Regions from separate parts of the Saxibacter everestensis genome, predicted to be linked through region 1. Evidence: predicted binding sites of a transcription regulator. Region 1 holds the regulator's gene; the other holds the start of a gene.

Region 1 (8,576 bases):
GGGATCAGCGCGTTGTCGACTGGCTGCTGCAGCAGGTCCGCTCGAAGACCGGCATCGACCTGTCCAAGGACAAGACGGCCCTTCAGCGACTGAAAGAAGCTTCTGAGCAGGCGAAGAAGGAACTGTCCAGCGCCACCAGCACCAACATTTCGCTGCAGTACCTCTCGGTCAGCGAATCCGGACCCGTCCACCTGGACGAATCCCTGAGCCGTGCGAAGTTCCAGGAGCTCACCAGCGACCTGCTCGACCGCACCAAGGAACCGTTCCACGCCGTGATGCGTGACGCCGGGATCAAGGTGGCTGAAATCGATCACATTGTGCTCGTGGGTGGTTCCACCCGGATGCCTGCCGTCACCGACGTCGTCAAGGAACTGACCGGCGGCAAGGAGCCGAACAAGGGCGTCAACCCGGATGAGGTAGTTGCCATCGGCGCCGCGGTTCAGGCCGGTGTGCTGAAGGGTGAGCGTAAGGACGTTCTGCTGATCGACGTCACACCGCTTTCTCTCGGTCTCGAGACCAAGGGTGGCGTGATGACCAAGCTGATCGAGCGCAACACGGCCATTCCGACCAAGCGCAGCGAGACATTCACCACGGCCGACGACAACCAGCCATCGGTGTCGATTCAGGTATTCCAGGGCGAGCGCGAGTTCACTCGGGACAACAAGCCGCTGGGCACTTTCGAGCTGACCGGCATCGCCCCGGCCCCTCGTGGTGTGCCGCAGATCGAGGTCGCATTCGACATCGACGCCAACGGCATCGTGCACGTATCCGCAACGGACAAGGGCACCGGCAAGGCGCAGTCGATGACGATCACCGGCGGTTCCGCTCTGCCGAAGGAAGATATCGAGCGCATGGTTCGCGAAGCCGAAGAGCACGCGGCCGAGGACAAGACGCGCCGCGAGGAAGCCGACACCCGTAACAACGCGGAACAGCTTGCCTACTCCACCGAGAAAATCGTGAAGGAGAACGAGGACAAGCTGCCTGACGACGTCAAGACTGAGGTCGCCGCCGACGTCGAAGCGCTGAAGGAAGCGCTGAAGGGTGAGGACAACGCAGCGGTGAAGACCGCCTTCGACAAGCTTTCCGAATCGCAGCAGAAGATCGGGCAGGCAATCTACGCCTCGCAGGCAGCCCAGGGCGCGGAAGGTGCTCCGGGAGCCGACGCGGCCGGTGGCACGTCAGCTGGCGGGCCGGCCGACGGGCCAGCAGCCTCGGACGAGGACGTCGTTGACGCCGAAGTTATTGATGAGGACGAGGAGAAGAAGTAATGACAGCATCGGACGCAAACTCCGGCTCTGCGCCAGAAGAGCGCTCCGAGGAGCAGTCGGCACAGTCTCAGTCGCATGTCTTCCGGGACAAGCGGCGAATCGACCCGACGACCGGCGAGGTACGGGACCATCCGGACCAGCCTGCCGAAACCGATCCGGCCGCACAGGCTCCTTCGGCTGGACAGGCCGATCCGGCCGGGCAGGCTCCACCTGCAGGGGGGCAGGCCGAGCCGGCCGACGCCGTCGGAACCCCGCAGGGTGCCGACACCGACGTGCCCGACGACCTTTCGTCGCTGAACGATACTCCTCCCGCTCCGGAGGCGGCGCCCGATCTGGCCGCCGGTGCGGCGGACCCAGCGGCATTGCTGGCAGCCGAACGGCTGGAGGACCTGCAGCGACTTCAGGCCGAGTACACGAACTATCGCAAGCGGGTCGCCCGTGACCGCGACGTTGCGCGGGATGCCGGTGTGATCAGCGTGCTCGAATCGCTGATGCCGGTGCTTGATGAGGTCGAATTGGCTCGCCAGCACGGTGATCTGAACGGCCCGTTCGAGACTCACTCGGAAAAGCTGGTGGCCGCGCTCACCAAGTTCGGCTTCAGCCAGTTCGGCGAACCGGGGGAAGAGTTCGACCCGCAGGTGCACGAAGCACTGATGCAGCAGCCGTCGGCAGATGTCGACGTGATCACCGTGACCCAGGTTCTACAGCCCGGGTACAAGCTCGGCGATCGGGTGCTGCGCGCCGCACGGGTAGCCGTCGCCCAGCCCGAATAGGGCGTGGTCGTGGTCTGGGGAATGTGACAGGCTTGCAACCCCAGACCAGGGCGGCACCCTGACAGATTTAGAGAAAGGAGGCGCCGATGAATACCGGACCCCAGAACGCCTGGTTCGACAAGGATTATTACGCCACTCTCGGCGTTTCCAAGGATGCGTCCGCGGATGAAGTAAAGAAGAGCTATCGCAAGCTGGCCCGGAAGTATCATCCGGATGCCAATCCTGGCGATTCGACCGCCGAGGCCAAGTTCAAGGAACTCGGCGAAGCGTACGCCGTGCTCTCCGACAAAGAAGAGCGCGCGCAGTACGACTCAGTGCGCGCCATGGCTTCCGGCACGCGCTTCTCCGCCGGTTCCGGCGGCGCAAGGGCCGGTGCGGGTGGCGGTGCCGGGTTCGAGGACCTATTCGGCGGACTGTTCCAACCGGAAACCGGTTCGCGGACCTCCAACAGGGGAGACATCCCGCCTGAATTCGCGGACCTGTTCGACATCGGCGGGTACGGCAGCGGTGGTCGCACGGCCGGATTCTCCACCGGCCCGCGCAAGGGCGGCGACATAAGCGCCCGCACCACTTTGAACTTCACCGAAGCGATCGAGGGCGCCACGGTCAAACTGAACGGCGCGAGTTCCGGTCCGATCTCCGTTCGTACGCCGATCGGCGTCAAGGACGGCCAGAAGATCCGGCTGCGCGGCAAGGGCCAGCCGTCGCCCAACGGTGGCGAGCCAGGCGACATGCTGCTGACCGTGAACGTCGAACAGCACCCAGTATTCAAGCGGGACGGCGATAACCTTCGCATCGAGGTTCCCGTCACGTTCGATGAGGCAGCGCTCGGAGCCGAAATTCAGGTGCCGGTGCTGAACGGACTGCCGGTTCGGGTCAAGGTGGCACCGGGAACTCCGAGCGGCCGGGTGCTGAGGGTTCGTGGCCGCGGCGTCAAAACCAAGAGTCACACCGGCGATCTGCTGGTGACGGTTGAGGTCGTCGTGCCGAAGAACCTTAGCGCGGATGCTCAGAAGGCGGTCAAGGACTTCCAGACCGCAACCAAGGACGAAGACCCGCGGGTCGATCTGATCCAGCGGGCCAAGAGCAGCTGAATCGAGAAGTGTCCGACAGGGAAGGTGAGCCATGAGGGTTGATGAGAATGCCGCGGTATTCGTGATCTCCGTCGCCGCCGAGCTTGCGGGCATGCACCCGCAGACCCTGCGGCAGTACGACCGGCTAGGCCTGGTATCGCCCAATCGCACGGCAGGACGTGGGCGCCGGTACTCTGCGCGTGACATCGCCCGGCTGCGCGAAGTACAGCGACTGAGCCAGGACGAGGGTGTCAATCTGGCCGGTATCAAACGCATTATGGAACTGGAGCATCAGGTCGAGGCAATGCAGTCCCGCGCCGCGGAGCTCGCCGCGCAGCTCGACGAGCTACGGGTCAGAGGCGATTCCGGGCGTCGGGTGTTCGCCGCGGGGCTCGCCGGAGACGTGGTCTCGCTGGCTCGAGGCACCCGCCCCTCGGCTCGTCCGGGATCCTTGATGGTGTGGCGGCCCGGCCGCGGCTAAAGAGGTAGCAGATGTAGGCGGCACAGAAGTCGGACAGTCCTGCCGCTGCGAAGCCAGCGATCTGGCAGGCGAGAATCTGGCTGGCGCCAGTGGGGCCGCCACATTTGCAGAGGCTGACTCACCAGCAACCGGACCAATCTCAGAATGCGAGCGGAATCTGGAGCTGTCGGCAGCCTAGTGGCTGCATTTGTCCTGGCCCTCGGCTCTCTATCCGGCGTTTGCCGCGTACTCTTCCATCGTGTCGTCCTTGAGCGCCTTGCGAAGGTCGTCCATCCCGCCATCATCGACCTTGACGATCGATGCCTTGCCGGCTCGCCCGGTGCCGTCGTTCGGAGCCTGCAGGAAGTGAATGTTCGCCGGGCGCACATTGCGCAGATCCCAGCCGAGCCCAGCCATGGTTGACGGATCGAAGCCCTTGTCGACGGTGAGATAGGGCGCCACGGTGGAGACCAGGTCGTTGATCTTTCCCGGACTGGTCAGGGTGTCGCCGCTGAGTGCCGTTTTCATCAGTCCCCTGAGGAACGCCTGCTGATTTCGTACCCGCTGAAAGTCGCCGTCCTTGAAGGACTTGCGTTCACGCACGAACGCCAGAGCTTCTTCGCCGCTGAGTTTCTGCGTTCCCGCCGTGAAGTCGAATCCTGCGGAACTGAAGCTTTCCTCGACATCAACTTCGACACCGCCGAGTGAGTCCGTCAGCTCGGCGAAGCCCTCGAAGTCGATCATCGCAACGTGATCGATCCTGGTATCGGTGAAGTTCTCGACGGTCTGAGCCGCAAGCGGCAGACCGCCGAACGCCAGCGCGGAATTGATCTTGTTCTTGCCGTGCCCCGGAATCGGAACCCACAGATCGCGCGGGAATGACACCGCGTATGCATTCTGGCGTGCCGAATCGATATGCACCAGCATCATCACGTCCGAGCGCTGCCCGGTTACCTTCTCGCCCGAATCCTCGGGACGCTTGTCAGAGCCGAGGAAGAGGATGTTCTTCGAGCCGACCTTGCTCGCCTCCGGCCGATCCTTGGAATCCGGCAGGACGTTCTCGACATAGGTAGCTTTTTCCGACACGCTGCGGGACAGATTCCACAGGTATCCGCCGACGATTGCCAGGCCGACCAGGATCAGCGCCACAAATATCGCCACCGCGACCCAGAAGTTTCGCCGCTTCTTTCTGCGGTTACGCTCTCGCCAGTCATCGGCCGGCGGATTGTCGGCCGATCCGTCGACGAGTTCGTCGAACGTGGCCTGGTCTGGGCGGGTACGAGGAGTCACCCGATAACAATAGCTGAGCTGGTCTGACCGAAGGTGACAGTTGCGAAACAAGCTACGGCTGACGACCTGCTGTCCTTTGCAGGAGCCGTCAGGTGATTGGTTTAGAGGAGACGTCCGTGCGGTCCACGGACAGGCGCAAATCGAGTCCGTGGTGAGCGTCGCGCGCTCGTCGGACGTGTTCTGACTTCCGCGGCCCGAGTGCAACACGACGCCCGGTTGAACGTGCCCGTGCGCCATCCTCAGGGCGTCACAGATCAGCTCGGTGCGTATGTGGACGGCGATCGACCAGTCCGCCACCATCCGGTTTTGCGGGTCGATCGCGATGGCCAGGTAGAGCCACCTTCCCCGGCGCGCAAGTACGTGATGTCGTGAGGCAAGACTCACTCCTTCGCACCCCTGCCTGGGCCCGTCGACGCGCATCGCCCAGAGCAAGCAAGTATGCTGGTGCCGCTCAGCTGACCAGTGGTCCTGGTCGCGCGTCAGACGATGCATGCCCGGGACCGACGATGCGCCCCGACGAGGGGCAAGGAGAAGATTCCGTGGCCACAACCCGAGGACGCTTCCTAGGACTCCCGCTGGACCGACTGACCATGACGGAGTCCATTCGAGCCTGCGAAGAGGCGATCGCGCGCCGAGGTGAGGTCCACTCAGATCTGAACGCGGCCAATGTTCTCCTGGCATTGGACGATGCCGATATGCGGACCGCGATCGAGACGAGCGAGATAGTCAACGCCGACGGGCAGTCCGTGCTCTGGGCCACTCGTTTCCTTGGAGTCCCGGTCCCGGAGCGGGTCTCCGGGATCGACCTGATGCTGCAGTTGGTAGAGAAGGCGTCGGAGAAGAATTACACTGTCTACCTGCTGGGGGCTTCGCCGAAGGTAAATGCCAAGGTGCGTGAGATCTTCCAGGTGCGAGGCGTTCATGTCGTGGGCGCTCGCGACGGGTACTGGTCCACTGCGGAGGAGGCGGCCGTCGTTTCGGACATCGCCGATTCCACACCGGATCTCCTCTTCCTCGCCATGCCGAGTCCGAAGAAGGAGGCGTTCGTGCTCGCTCACCGGGCACAGCTGAACACCGGCCTGGCCTTCGGTGTTGGTGGTTCCTTCGATGTTGTTGCGGGCCTCACGAAGCGTGCGCCGCGGATCCTCCAGAAGCTCGGCCTCGAATGGTTCTTCCGCATGGTCCAGGAGCCTCGAAGACTGCTTAAGCGCTACCTCGTGGGAAATGTACGGTTCACTTGGATCGTCGTGAAGAGTCGCTTCTCCCGGAGGGCGGCAAGATCCTCTTGAGAACGACCGGCCTCCACAACTATTCACTGCTGATCACTGAGAAGGACCGGGGAGCGACCTGAAGCGTGCGCCTATCGTCTACGGAACGCGGCCCGAAGCAATCAAGATGGCGCCGATCGTACGAGAGTTGCGCACCAGCACCAATATCAGCAAGCAGGCGGCGACGGACGGCATCTGATCCGGTGATCTGGCCGCCGACAGCCACTACGCGAGCGGAAAGTAGGATTGCTTCGTGCTCAGACGCAAACAGTATTCACGAGTCATCATCCATCAGTTTGACCCGGAATCCCCGGTCCCCGGTGGGGTCGACACGTGCATACGCGACCTCCTGGACCGCGCGCCAGAGGGCGAGAGGATCCTCGTGATCGGCGTCAGCCGCACCCGTCCGCTGCATCGGCGCGTCACTCTCGAAAGCTTTCGGCGGCCGATCGATTTCATTCCCGTCTCGAGAGCTAACCCAGGGGATCAGGTCCGCTTCATCCCGCATTCGATCCGTGTCGCGCTCGGGTCTCTGCTTCCGCTCGCGTGGGGATCGACGAGACGAAGCGTCGTGCAGATTCACCGTGTGGAGGCCGGGTTGGTGACCCGTCTTTTCCCCTCCCGACGACGTGTCTACTTTGTGCACACCAACACGGCCGCGTCGCTCGAGTCGCACAGTGACAGCTTCTGGCGGAAGGCGCCACGCGCCTTCCGCCTGCTGGAACGAGCTGTACTCAGAAGCGCAGACCTCACCGTCGTCTTCAACAAAGAGAGCGCAGCAGGCTATGCCGCCGATGGATACCTCGTCAAACACATGCGCACCTGGTACAACGAGGAGCTCTATCATCCGCTTCTCGACGCCGAGAACCGGAGCTCTACATCACCTACCGTCCTCTGGGTGGGTCGCCTGGAGGCTCCCAAGGATCCGCTGCTCGCAATCGACGCCTTCGCCACGCTTAAGCGTGATTCACCACGATCTTGGCGCTGTCTCGTCGTCGGCGACGGCACGCTCCGAGACGATATGATGCATCGAATCTCGGCGCACTGCCTGGAAGGATCTGTGGAGTTGACCGGCGCAGTATCCCGTTCAAAGGTGGCCGAGCTGATGCGTGATGCGGATGTCTTGCTGATGACCTCACGTTTCGAGGGGTCGCCGCGGGTGATGTACGAGGCGATGGGCAGCGCACTTCCCGTCGTCGCCTCCGTCGAGGCTGACCCCGACTTCGCGATCCAGCATTCGAAGAATGGCATTCGGATCACCGGCCGGGAGGCCGGCGATTTCGCCAAAGCGATTGACCAGGCTATGGGGCTCCCTCGCGACGATGTCTACGAGTCGGTGCGAGCGCAGGCGGCTTCGACGATGGTGGCTGAGGTCTGGGACGCGACCAAGGGAGAGCCGAGCTGATGGCCGAGATCAGTGGACTCCGTATCGCGATCCTCCTTCCATCTCTTCATGGTGGCGGCGCCGAGTTCGTGGCAGTTCAGTGGGGCCGCTACCTCGCGAATCGCGGTGCGGCCGTCACCTTCCTCACCACCCACGCGCGGAAGGAGCAGCGAAGCGAGCACCTGCCCGGTGGCTGGTTCGGTGGACGGATCCTCGCCCTCCGCAACCGGCTGAGGGCACGCGAGTTCGACGTCGTGCTCGCACTGGCCCCGCATTGGAATCTGATCGCGCTTCTCGCGTCGAGGATGCTGCCGGGCCGACCGACGATCGCCATCAGCGGCCGAACGATCGAAACGGGCGCGCGACGCGCGGGGAACAACAAGGCGATCGAACTCGCACTCGCGAGGATCTGGTATCGTTTCGCCGACGCGTTCATCGCGATCTCGCATGCGTCAGGTGCCGAAGCCCAAACCATGTTCTCCGTGCCCACCGATCGTCTATGGGTGGTGCCCAACCCGGCGATGGGGAAGGTCTCGCGTCGCTCGCTCTCTTCCGAGACCGACGTCAGCGACTCGGGGACGCTTCACATCGTCGTCCCCGGGCGGCTGACGCCGAGCAAGCGGCCTTCGCTCGCGATCCAGGTGGCCCAGCAGTGTGCGAAGACGAGCGGGCGACCGGTGTATCTGCACTTCTTCGGATCAGGTCGTGAGGAGGAGAAAGCCCGCGCCGCTGTCCCCGATGACCTCACAACGATCTTCCACGGGTGGGTGGAAAACTGGTTCGACCACGTGCCCCCGGGTGCAGTCGTGCTCCTTCCATCGCAGGTGGAGGGTTTCGCGAACGTCCTCGTCGAGGCGGCGGCGATGGGTGTGCCATCGGTCGCATCCTCCCGAGCCCTCGGAGTGAGCGACGCGATCGTTCCGGGGATCACCGGCCAGCTCGCGCTCTCGGACGCTCCTTCGGACTACGCACATGCGGTCCTTGCCGCGGAAAGCATACGCCCCGGCGCCGAAATCGATCACTGGCTCGACCGCTTCAGCGCGCAGTCAAGCGGGGAGTG
Region 2 (8,576 bases), 850 kb from region 1:
CCCACGTTCTCCACAACGACTTCAGCCAGTCAAATCTCATTGTCGAGCAGGGTGCGGAGCCGTTCATTCGCGGCGTCATCGACTTCGGCGACGCCGGGCATACCGCCATCGCGATCGACGCCTCGACCGCGATGCTCAATCAGCTCCCGGCAGACATGACGCGCGACTCGGCCGACGATGTCTTCGGCAACGCCCGCGACGTTCTTCGCGGCTATTTCCGGTACGCCGACCTCGACTCAGACGAAGTACGCCTCATTCCGCACCTCATTATGGGCCGGGTGGTTTCCCGAGCCCTGATCACCCTGAGCCGCGCAGCTCTGATGCCGGACAACTCGGCCTACATTTTGAGGAACACGGAGCAAGGCTGGGGCCAACTCGAGTGGTTCCTCAGTCGGACGAACGAAGAAGTGAGCGCCGCGCTACTGTGAAGCTCGGAGAAGAGGGTTAGGAAGTTGATGAGCAGTACAGCAAATACGTCGAACCTCACGATGGTGAATGCCTTCGATCCGGAGAAGGCTTCCGGACTCGATCCGAAAACGCAAGAGATGGTCCGTCGTCGAGAGAAGCTGCTCGGGCCGGCATATCGCCTCTTCTACCAGCAGCCGGTCCAGGTGGTCCGAGGAAGCGGCACGAGGCTCTGGAATCCGGACGGCGAGGAGTACCTCGACGCCTACAACAATGTCGTGCCGGCCGGACATGCAAACTCGCGCGTGACCGCCGCCGTCCACCAGCAGATGCAAACTTTGTCGACCCATACAAGGTACTTGCAGGACGGCATCCTCGATTACGCTGAGGATCTCCTGGGGACGATGGGCCCGCTGGGTGACACCGGGCACGTGATGTTCACCTGTACCGGTTCAGAAGCTAACGACCTCGCGCTTCGGATCGCCAAGCACCACACCGGGCATGAGGGGATCATCGTCACCTCTGAGGCATACCACGGAAACTCCGAGCTGACCTCAGGCTGCTCGCCCGCCCTTGGGTCACGAGCACGGCTGGGTACCTGGGTCCGGCAAGTCCCGGCGCCGGACTCCTACCGCATACCCCGTGAGCAACTTGCCGATCTGCTCGTTGAACACGTTCGCGAACAGATCGCTGATCTGCAGCGGCGGGGTCAGGGGCTCGCGGCATTCATTGCCGACTCCGTATTCTCCTCGGACGGCATCTTCGGGGAACCGACGGATCTGCTCGCGCCGGTAGCGAAGGTCGTCCGGGATGCAGGCGGACTGTTCATTGCCGACGAGGTGCAAAGCGGTTTCGCCCGCACCGGTGATTCCTTTTGGGGCTACCAGAGGCACGGCGTGCAGCCGGACATCGTGACGATGGGCAAGCCGATGGGGAATGGCTACCCGGTGGCGGGCCTGGTCGCTCGGCCGGGTGTCGTCGAGCGCTTCGGAAATGACCAGCGGTACTTCAACACGTTTGGTGGAAACACTGTCGCGATCGCTGCCGCCCAGGCGACGCTCGACGTCCTCCGGGACGACGACCTGTTGACGAATGCGAGAACGATCGGCCAAGTCCTGCGAGATGGAATCGCCGAGCTGAGCCTGCGGTATGAGTGTCTCGGTGACATTCGTGGCGCCGGCCTCTATGTCGGTGTGGAAGTCGTCAGTGATCGTGATGGCAAGGTCCCGGACCAGGCGAGGGCCTCTGCAATCGTCAACGCCATGCGGGACCGGCGGGTTCTCATCTCATCGACAGGTCCTTCGGCCAACGTGCTGAAAATCCGCCCCCCACTGGTCTTTTCATCGGACGACGCAGACTGGTTGCTCAGCACGCTTGCCGACGTGATGTCGACAACCGACGAGGGCTGAAGCTCCAGCAGGATCGATATTGCCGGCCTGACTTTTCGGCAGCCGGTCGAGGCGGAGTCAGCATGTCGGGTCAGAGGTCGTAGGTGCGGGCGGCGCCGTGCAGTTGCTGAATCGCTGACTCCGCAGCGACTGCCGCGGCGATATCCCGGGCCTTGATCAGGCCGGGTTCTTCGATGCCCAACTGCTGTGCGACATCCAGCGCCTGACCGATCAAGGCGTCATCCCGCAGCGCGAATGCCATCGACACGACCAGCAACGCCTTGGTCTGCGGATGCAACTGGCGCACATGTGTGTTCAGTGGCAGGAGCAGGAACGAATCCGGCTGCCGGCCACCGGTCCGCAGCTGCGCCGGCATTCGACCGGTTACCTGACGGGCCAGCACGGCTGCCGCCAGTACGCCTGCCTCGACGAGAACCTCGACTCCGACGCCAAGCTGCCGTGCCATAGCGGCATGGTGGTCGACGCAATACGCCGAGCGGGCGATGTGGCTGACCCCAACTGCGATCACCTCGGTGCTGGCAGGATCGATGTGCGGCGAGGCCCAGACGTCGTCTGCGAACGTCCGATACTGCCGGAAGATCGTCGGGTTCGTACTCGCTGCCTCGCCGATCGCCCTGTCCATCTCACGGTATTCCGACACGGGAGTCCTTTCCGTCAGCCCTGCCCCGAATGTATCCGCAGACGGCATCGGTGACCAGTGACTGGCGACGTTTTGCGCCTCTCGGCGGCTATTCCCATCCGCTGTGCGAAGACCCGCTCAGGATCAATTTGGCCGAAACCCACGATTGCGCCGGTCGACGGTGGCAGGATGTAGCGAAAGTCCGCAATAGTGGCGGCCCCTATCGATTAAGGACGATCGAATGTCGGATCCCGTGATGAACACGGCCAGTGGCGGTACAACCATTCCGGAAAGGCACCGGCTGCCGGTGAAGACCTTGCTCGCGGCAAGTGTCGGAAACGCCGTCGAATGGTATGACTGGACGGTCTACGCCACCTTCTCGATCTACTTCGCCACCCAGATTTTCTCACCGGATGACCCGGCGCTCGCGCTACTGAGCACTTTCGCAACCTACGCCCTGGCGTTCTTCTTCCGTCCTCTCGGCGGCTACATCCTGGGGCGCTTCGCCGATCTTCGCGGGCGCAAGGCAGCCATGATGTTGACAATCACCCTGATGGCCGGCGGCTCGATGGTGATCGCCATCCTGCCGACATTCGAACTGGTGGGTTGGCTCGCGCCCATCCTGCTGTTGCTGGCGCGGATTGCACAGGGCATGTCCCTCGGCGGTGAGGTCGCCAATGCCTCGGCTTATCTGGGCGAGATCGCGCCGCCGGAGCGCCGCGGCCGCTATTCCGCCTTCTTCTATATCTCCACCGGCTCTTCGGTGCTCGTGGCGTCGCTACTCGGCGCGCTGATGGCCAACACGCTCAGCGACGAATCGTTGGCCAGCTGGGGCTGGCGGATCCCGTTCATCATCGGCGGACTCCTTGGCCTGGTAGGCATCTGGCTGCGGCGAGATATGGCCGAGACCGAGCAGTTCGAGGAGAACAAGGCCAAGGCCCAGGCGGTGAAGAACCCGTTCTGGGTGATCCTGCGGGACCATCCCAAAGCCGTGGCCCAAATCGTCGGTATCACCCTGCTGAGCACGCTCTGCTATTACACGTTCTTTTCCGCGCTGACCCCGTTCGCGGTTGGATTCCGCGGCGCGGACGATGGCGAAGTCTTCATTGCGCTTTCGATCGCGACGGCCCTGTTCGTGGCGCTCCAGTACCCGTTCGGCGCGTTGTCCGACCGGTTCGGCCGCAAACCGCAGCTGCTGGTGTGGTCGGCGGCAATCGCCGTCCTGATCGTGCCGCTATCCCTTCTGATCGGGCCGGGTATCGGCAACATGCTCGTCGTGTTCTGTGTCGGTCTAGCCCTCTACAGCCTGCTGAGCTCGTTGGCCCCGGCGATCATGAGCGAGCTGTTCCCGACAGAATTGCGCGGCCTCGGCATCGGGGCGTGGTACAACATCACCGTCGCGATATTCGGCGGGACGGCGCCGTTCGTGATCACTGCGTTGAGCAATGCCGGGCATCCGGATGCGTTCTTCTGGTACGTCGCCGTCGCGGCGGTCATTGCGTTCATTACGATCCTTTCCCTGAAGGAGACGAAGGGATCGGTGCTGCGATGAGCGCGGCGGCGGTCCTGCTGAACAAGGGCTGAGCCAGGGATGGCGCAACGAGGGCGGGGACCGTTTGGTACCCGCCCTCGTCTTTGCGCTACGTCGAACGCAGAGCGCCGGTTTAGCGGTTCAGTTCGGCCTCGGCGTCGAGATCAGCTGCCGGTGAGCCGGCTGCCGATCCAGCGGCAGGTCGAGAATCTTCGGCCTGGATCGGCCCCTCGGTGATGGCGATTTTGCGCGGCTTGGCGCGTTCGCTGACCGGGAGGATGACGTTCAGCACGCCATTTTCGTAGTGCGCGCTGATCGCTTCGGTGTCGATTCCCTGCCCAAGCGTCAGCTGACGCACAAACGAACCGTTCTGCCGTTCGCGGACCAGCCACTTGACACCCTCGGTGGTGCGCAGGTTCTTCTCGGCGCGGATGGTCAGCTGCTGGCCGTCCACATCGACGTCGACCGAACCGGGATCAATTCCGGGTAGCTCGGCGTTCAGGATGTAGCGATCACCATCGCGATACAGATCCATCGGCATCTGGCGCAGGCCGCGTCGCGGCCCGGCGACCCGGTCGAGTTCACGGAATGGATCGAAGGTCATAGCCATTTTCGTTGTTCCTTTCTCGCCCAGCGACTCCTGATAGACGCAACAACCATGAGTCGCTATCGCTCAACTTGCTTACATAGAACAGAACGAAGCGATCCGGAAAAACATTCCCTGGGATGATCGCGATCGCTAAGGTTGGCGCTAGTTCGGATCTTGCCCCGGTTCTCCTGGCACTGAGCAACTGCGAAACCTAGTGGCTGCACCCATACGCATACGGAGGGGGAGCTCGAGCATGATGCGGCGAACTACGGCCGCCGCTCCGTCGGGTGGTGCTCTCCCGACGTTCGGGCCAGCGCAACGAAGAAGATCGCGGCGTAGGTGACGCCGAATGCGATCGTTGATAGCGATACCCCGATAGCCAGGGCGTGCAGTGTTTCGTCGCCAATACTGAGGAAGACAATCTGGGCAATAGCCATGGCAATGGCAGCGGCAAGCCCGGCGCTTGCCGCAGCTGAGCCGTTGAGCACGAGCCTCGAGGGTTTCATAACTTCATCCTTTCCGATGGGTGTTCTCCTTTCGAAACATAGGTAGGCTCGGGGCAACCGGCAATGCTGTCACGATTCGTGGAAAAAGTGTGAGCCAAGGAATGCGCTACAGGTACACCAGGAACTCCATAAATGTTGCCTTCGTCTTCGGTGCCTTGGGTGCCAGCGTCCTCACCGGTCCTGTTCTGATTCGAATGCTGCGAGGGCTATACATCGGCGAGTCCGCCGCCCGGAACATTCTGACGAAAATGCGGAACATGCAGACACTTGATGTCTCCAAGACCGGGCGGACACCCGTGTACCGGCTGGGCCACGGGCTCACTGAAAAGTATCGGGAGATCGAAGGCACCGCCGGCCGGGTCGCCTGGGACGGGTCCTTCCACTCCCTCATCTACGACATTCCCGAGCGGCAGCGCGCCTTCCGCGACAGGTTTCGCTATTTGGCGCAGTACACGGGTTACGGGCTGATCCGACCGGGTGTGATGATCTGCCCAGAGGATCGGCTGCACCGCGTCGCTCACTTTCTTCGGGAGCGTCCTGCCGGTACTAACTTGTTTACGGCGAGGCTAGACGTGCACTCGCTGCGAGAAGCGCGTCGGATGGCGTCCGTTGCTTGGGACCTCGAGCCGCTGGCTGCGGGATACCGCGAGACATTAGGTACCATCCGGCGCGCACGCGACGACGGATTCAAGGCCGGCGCCGACAACGGCTACTGGGAAGGATTCGTGCGCTGGAACAGGCTCTACCAGGAGTTACTGACGCTGCAGCTTGCAGACCCGGAGCTGCCGGAAGAGCTACTGCCGATGGATTGGCCGAGGAGCCGGTTCTCAGAATCGTTGCACCAACTGAATTCTTCCTGGGGTCCGAAAATACAACCATTCCTGCGGACTGTCGCTGCCCAGATGGATCCCGCGGAAAATTGCAAATTCAATCCGCCGCGCTGGGGCGGTGACTGATTCGGTAAATTTCGATTACGGGTAGGTCCTAGCTGGCGCCATCAAGTGCGGGACATCAGTGCGGCTCTCGCTGCCTCGAGTTCCTTCAGTTGCCCGGATGTCTTGTGCCTGCGTTCAACACAGACCTCGATGCGTTCCCGCACGGCATCCCTGGCCTTCACCGCCTTGGTCAGTGCGTCCTTTATATGGCCAGCGACGCTGACGTCAGCCAGGATATTGTCAAACCAGGTGTCGAGAAAGCGCTGGCTGTGTTCCATCGCCAGGGACGCGCCGTGTATCTCCCCGGACACCCCGACCAGCTTCCGGGAGAACTGTGCGAGCCTGAGATCGGCGAGCTTGGCGAGGCTTACAGTTTTGTCGACGTGTTCATGCTTGAGCGAGCTGGTCAGCAGGCTGCCACCGGGATAGGAGTCGTAGATCGTCCACTGCGAGGCCTCCTGTAGATCGTCCACAAGTTCATCGAGTGCCTCGATAGTGGAGCTTCCGGTGGCGATGGCGTCGTCCAATTCCCGCAGCTCGGCCGTGAGCTCGCCCTTCTGCCCGGCGAGTTCAAGAATATGGTCAGACTGCGGTGAGCCTTCCTCCACCAGGTACTGCTCCTTCTGGTGCACGGCATGATCGAGTTCGGATTCGACATCACCAAGATCGCGAATCTCCCTCTGGATCGTCTCGACTTCCTGCGCCAGGGCGTCGCGCCGTGCCTTCGCCTCGGCGGCGATTCCCTTCGCGGCCTCGCCTTCAGCGGTTTGACGCTCGGAATCCGAACCCTTGGAGCCGGAGAAAACCGACCACATCCGATCACCGGAGAATGAGGTAAGCCGCTCGGCCTCGGCATCGCCCACCTGAGCGACATTGAGCTTGTCGAGGAGCTCGCATTCGGCCTCGTCCAGGCGCAGTTGCAATCGTTCGAGTTCGGATGTGAGTTTTTCGTGTTTGCGAACCCCGTCGCGCGCAGCGGAGATCCTGACTTCGATGTCATCTCTCTGGCTCATAGTTGTCAGCATAAGCCTCGGATTACGTCCTGTGCAGGGGTGCAAAGCAGAAAGACCGCGGGGTACTGCGAGTCCTTATCTGTTGTTGTCCGAACGGTTACTTCACGACCGGCATAGGCTGGTGGAGAACCCACGCGATGGCGGACCGGCCGCCCCGCGACGACGCACCGAGGGATATCGTGACTGAGCGATTGAAGAAACTTTCGCCATCCGGGCTGAGCTCCGAGCAGCGCGGGCTGTACGAGACGATCAGCGCCGGTCCGAGGAGCGCCGGGCCCCAGGCTTTTGCGCTGACCGATCAAACCGGCGCGCTGGACGGCCCCTTCAATGCCATGCTGCTTTCGCCCGCGGTCGGCACCGCGCTCCAGCAACTCGGCTCGGCTATCCGGTTTGAGTCAGAGCTCACGCCACGAATCCGGGAGATCGCCATCCTGAGCGTTGCCGGGCATTGGCGCAGCGATTTCGAGACCCGAGCGCATGAGGCTCTCGGACTCCAGGCCGGGCTGAATGAGGATGAACTGGCCTCGCTCCGGGCGATCCAGGTGCCGGAAAGCCTCGATGGCACCGAAGCTCTGGTGCTGCGCGCCAGCCGGGCTCTACTGGCCGACGGCCTGCTCGACAATGACTTGTATCAACAGGTAATCGAACGGCTCGGGGAGAAGAGCGTGTTCGAGCTGTCCACCCTGATCGGCTACTACTCACTGCTCGCCATGCAACTACGGCTGTTCGGGGTTGACGAGGCGCCACTGGCGGCAGAGGACGCCGGCCCAGCGTAACCGGAGTCCTCAGTCGCCGAAGGCGACGAGCATCCCCGCTGCAATGCTCACCGCTACCGCCGCCGGTTCCTTCGCGGTGATCGCAGGCAGGCCGATAGGCGTGGTGATCCGGGCCAGATCCTCTGCCGAATGCCCCTCCTTTGATAGCTGCTGCCGGAACCGGGTCCACTTGGCCGATGAGCCGATCAGCCCAATAGAGGCCAGCTCCGGCTGCCGCAGCGTCGAGTCGCACAACGCGAGATCCTCGGCGTGGTCATGCGTCATGATCAGGACGTGCGTTCCGGTCGGAAGCTCGTCGAGTGCTGCCTCGGGGACCGGCGCATGGTGAACATGCAGCAGCGCGGACCCATCGCGCAGCGGGGCAAGACGCTCGTCGGTGAGCATGTCGGCACGGGAGTCGATCAGCGACAGTTCAATGTCGTGCCGCGACAGGATGCGGGCAACCTCGATCCCGACGTGGCCCACTCCGAAGATTGCCACCGACGGAACCACCCGGATTGGCTCCAGGAGCATTGTCACCTCACCTCCGCAGCATTGGATTCCGAACTCGGCAGGCGCCTTGTCGCTGAGCTTGACGGTTTCCATCACCGGAGACTTGACTGACTTGCGGACCATCGCCCGCGCACGATCGACCGCTGTGGCCTCCAGATTGCCGCCGCCGATCGTGCCCCACACCTCGGCGGCCGCCACGACCATCTTTGCCCCGGCATTCCGTGGGGAGTGGCCTCGGACTGCCGCCAGGGTCACGATGACGCCTGCCTGGCGGCGCGCCCGCAGTGATTCGACGGCTGCC

What was found. The regulator HspR, encoded in region 1, represses chaperone genes until heat shock. The targets are predictions, from matches to a motif close to AAGTTGAGTCNNNNNGACTCAACTT.
Region 2: a site for HspR is predicted at 4,620-4,644, ahead of LWF01_RS15020 (Hsp20/alpha crystallin family protein). Genes of this name have one in related genera too.

The regions. Positions count from the first base shown of each region.
Region 1 is NZ_CP090958.1:4,021,205-4,029,780, forward strand. Features, by position in the region: gene dnaK (molecular chaperone DnaK) at 1-1,268, shown strand, start outside; gene LWF01_RS19105 (nucleotide exchange factor GrpE) at 1,268-2,041, shown strand; gene LWF01_RS19110 (DnaJ C-terminal domain-containing protein) at 2,128-3,135, shown strand; gene LWF01_RS19115 (heat shock protein transcriptional repressor HspR) at 3,167-3,595, shown strand; gene LWF01_RS19120 (LCP family protein) at 3,803-4,864, opposite strand; gene LWF01_RS19130 (WecB/TagA/CpsF family glycosyltransferase) at 5,404-6,153, shown strand; gene LWF01_RS19135 (glycosyltransferase family 4 protein) at 6,386-7,537, shown strand; gene LWF01_RS19140 (glycosyltransferase) at 7,537-8,576, shown strand, end outside.
Region 2 is NZ_CP090958.1:3,174,169-3,182,744, reverse strand. Features, by position in the region: gene LWF01_RS15040 (phosphotransferase) at 1-428, shown strand, start outside; gene LWF01_RS15035 (aspartate aminotransferase family protein) at 456-1,814, shown strand; gene LWF01_RS15030 (carboxymuconolactone decarboxylase family protein) at 1,885-2,454, opposite strand; gene LWF01_RS15025 (MFS transporter) at 2,675-3,985, shown strand; gene LWF01_RS15020 (Hsp20/alpha crystallin family protein) at 4,098-4,574, opposite strand; gene LWF01_RS15015 (hypothetical protein) at 4,820-5,059, opposite strand; gene LWF01_RS15010 (PaaX family transcriptional regulator C-terminal domain-containing protein) at 5,149-6,015, shown strand; gene LWF01_RS15005 (hypothetical protein) at 6,057-7,007, opposite strand; gene LWF01_RS15000 (carboxymuconolactone decarboxylase family protein) at 7,187-7,783, shown strand; gene xdhC (xanthine dehydrogenase accessory protein XdhC) at 7,793-8,576, opposite strand, start outside.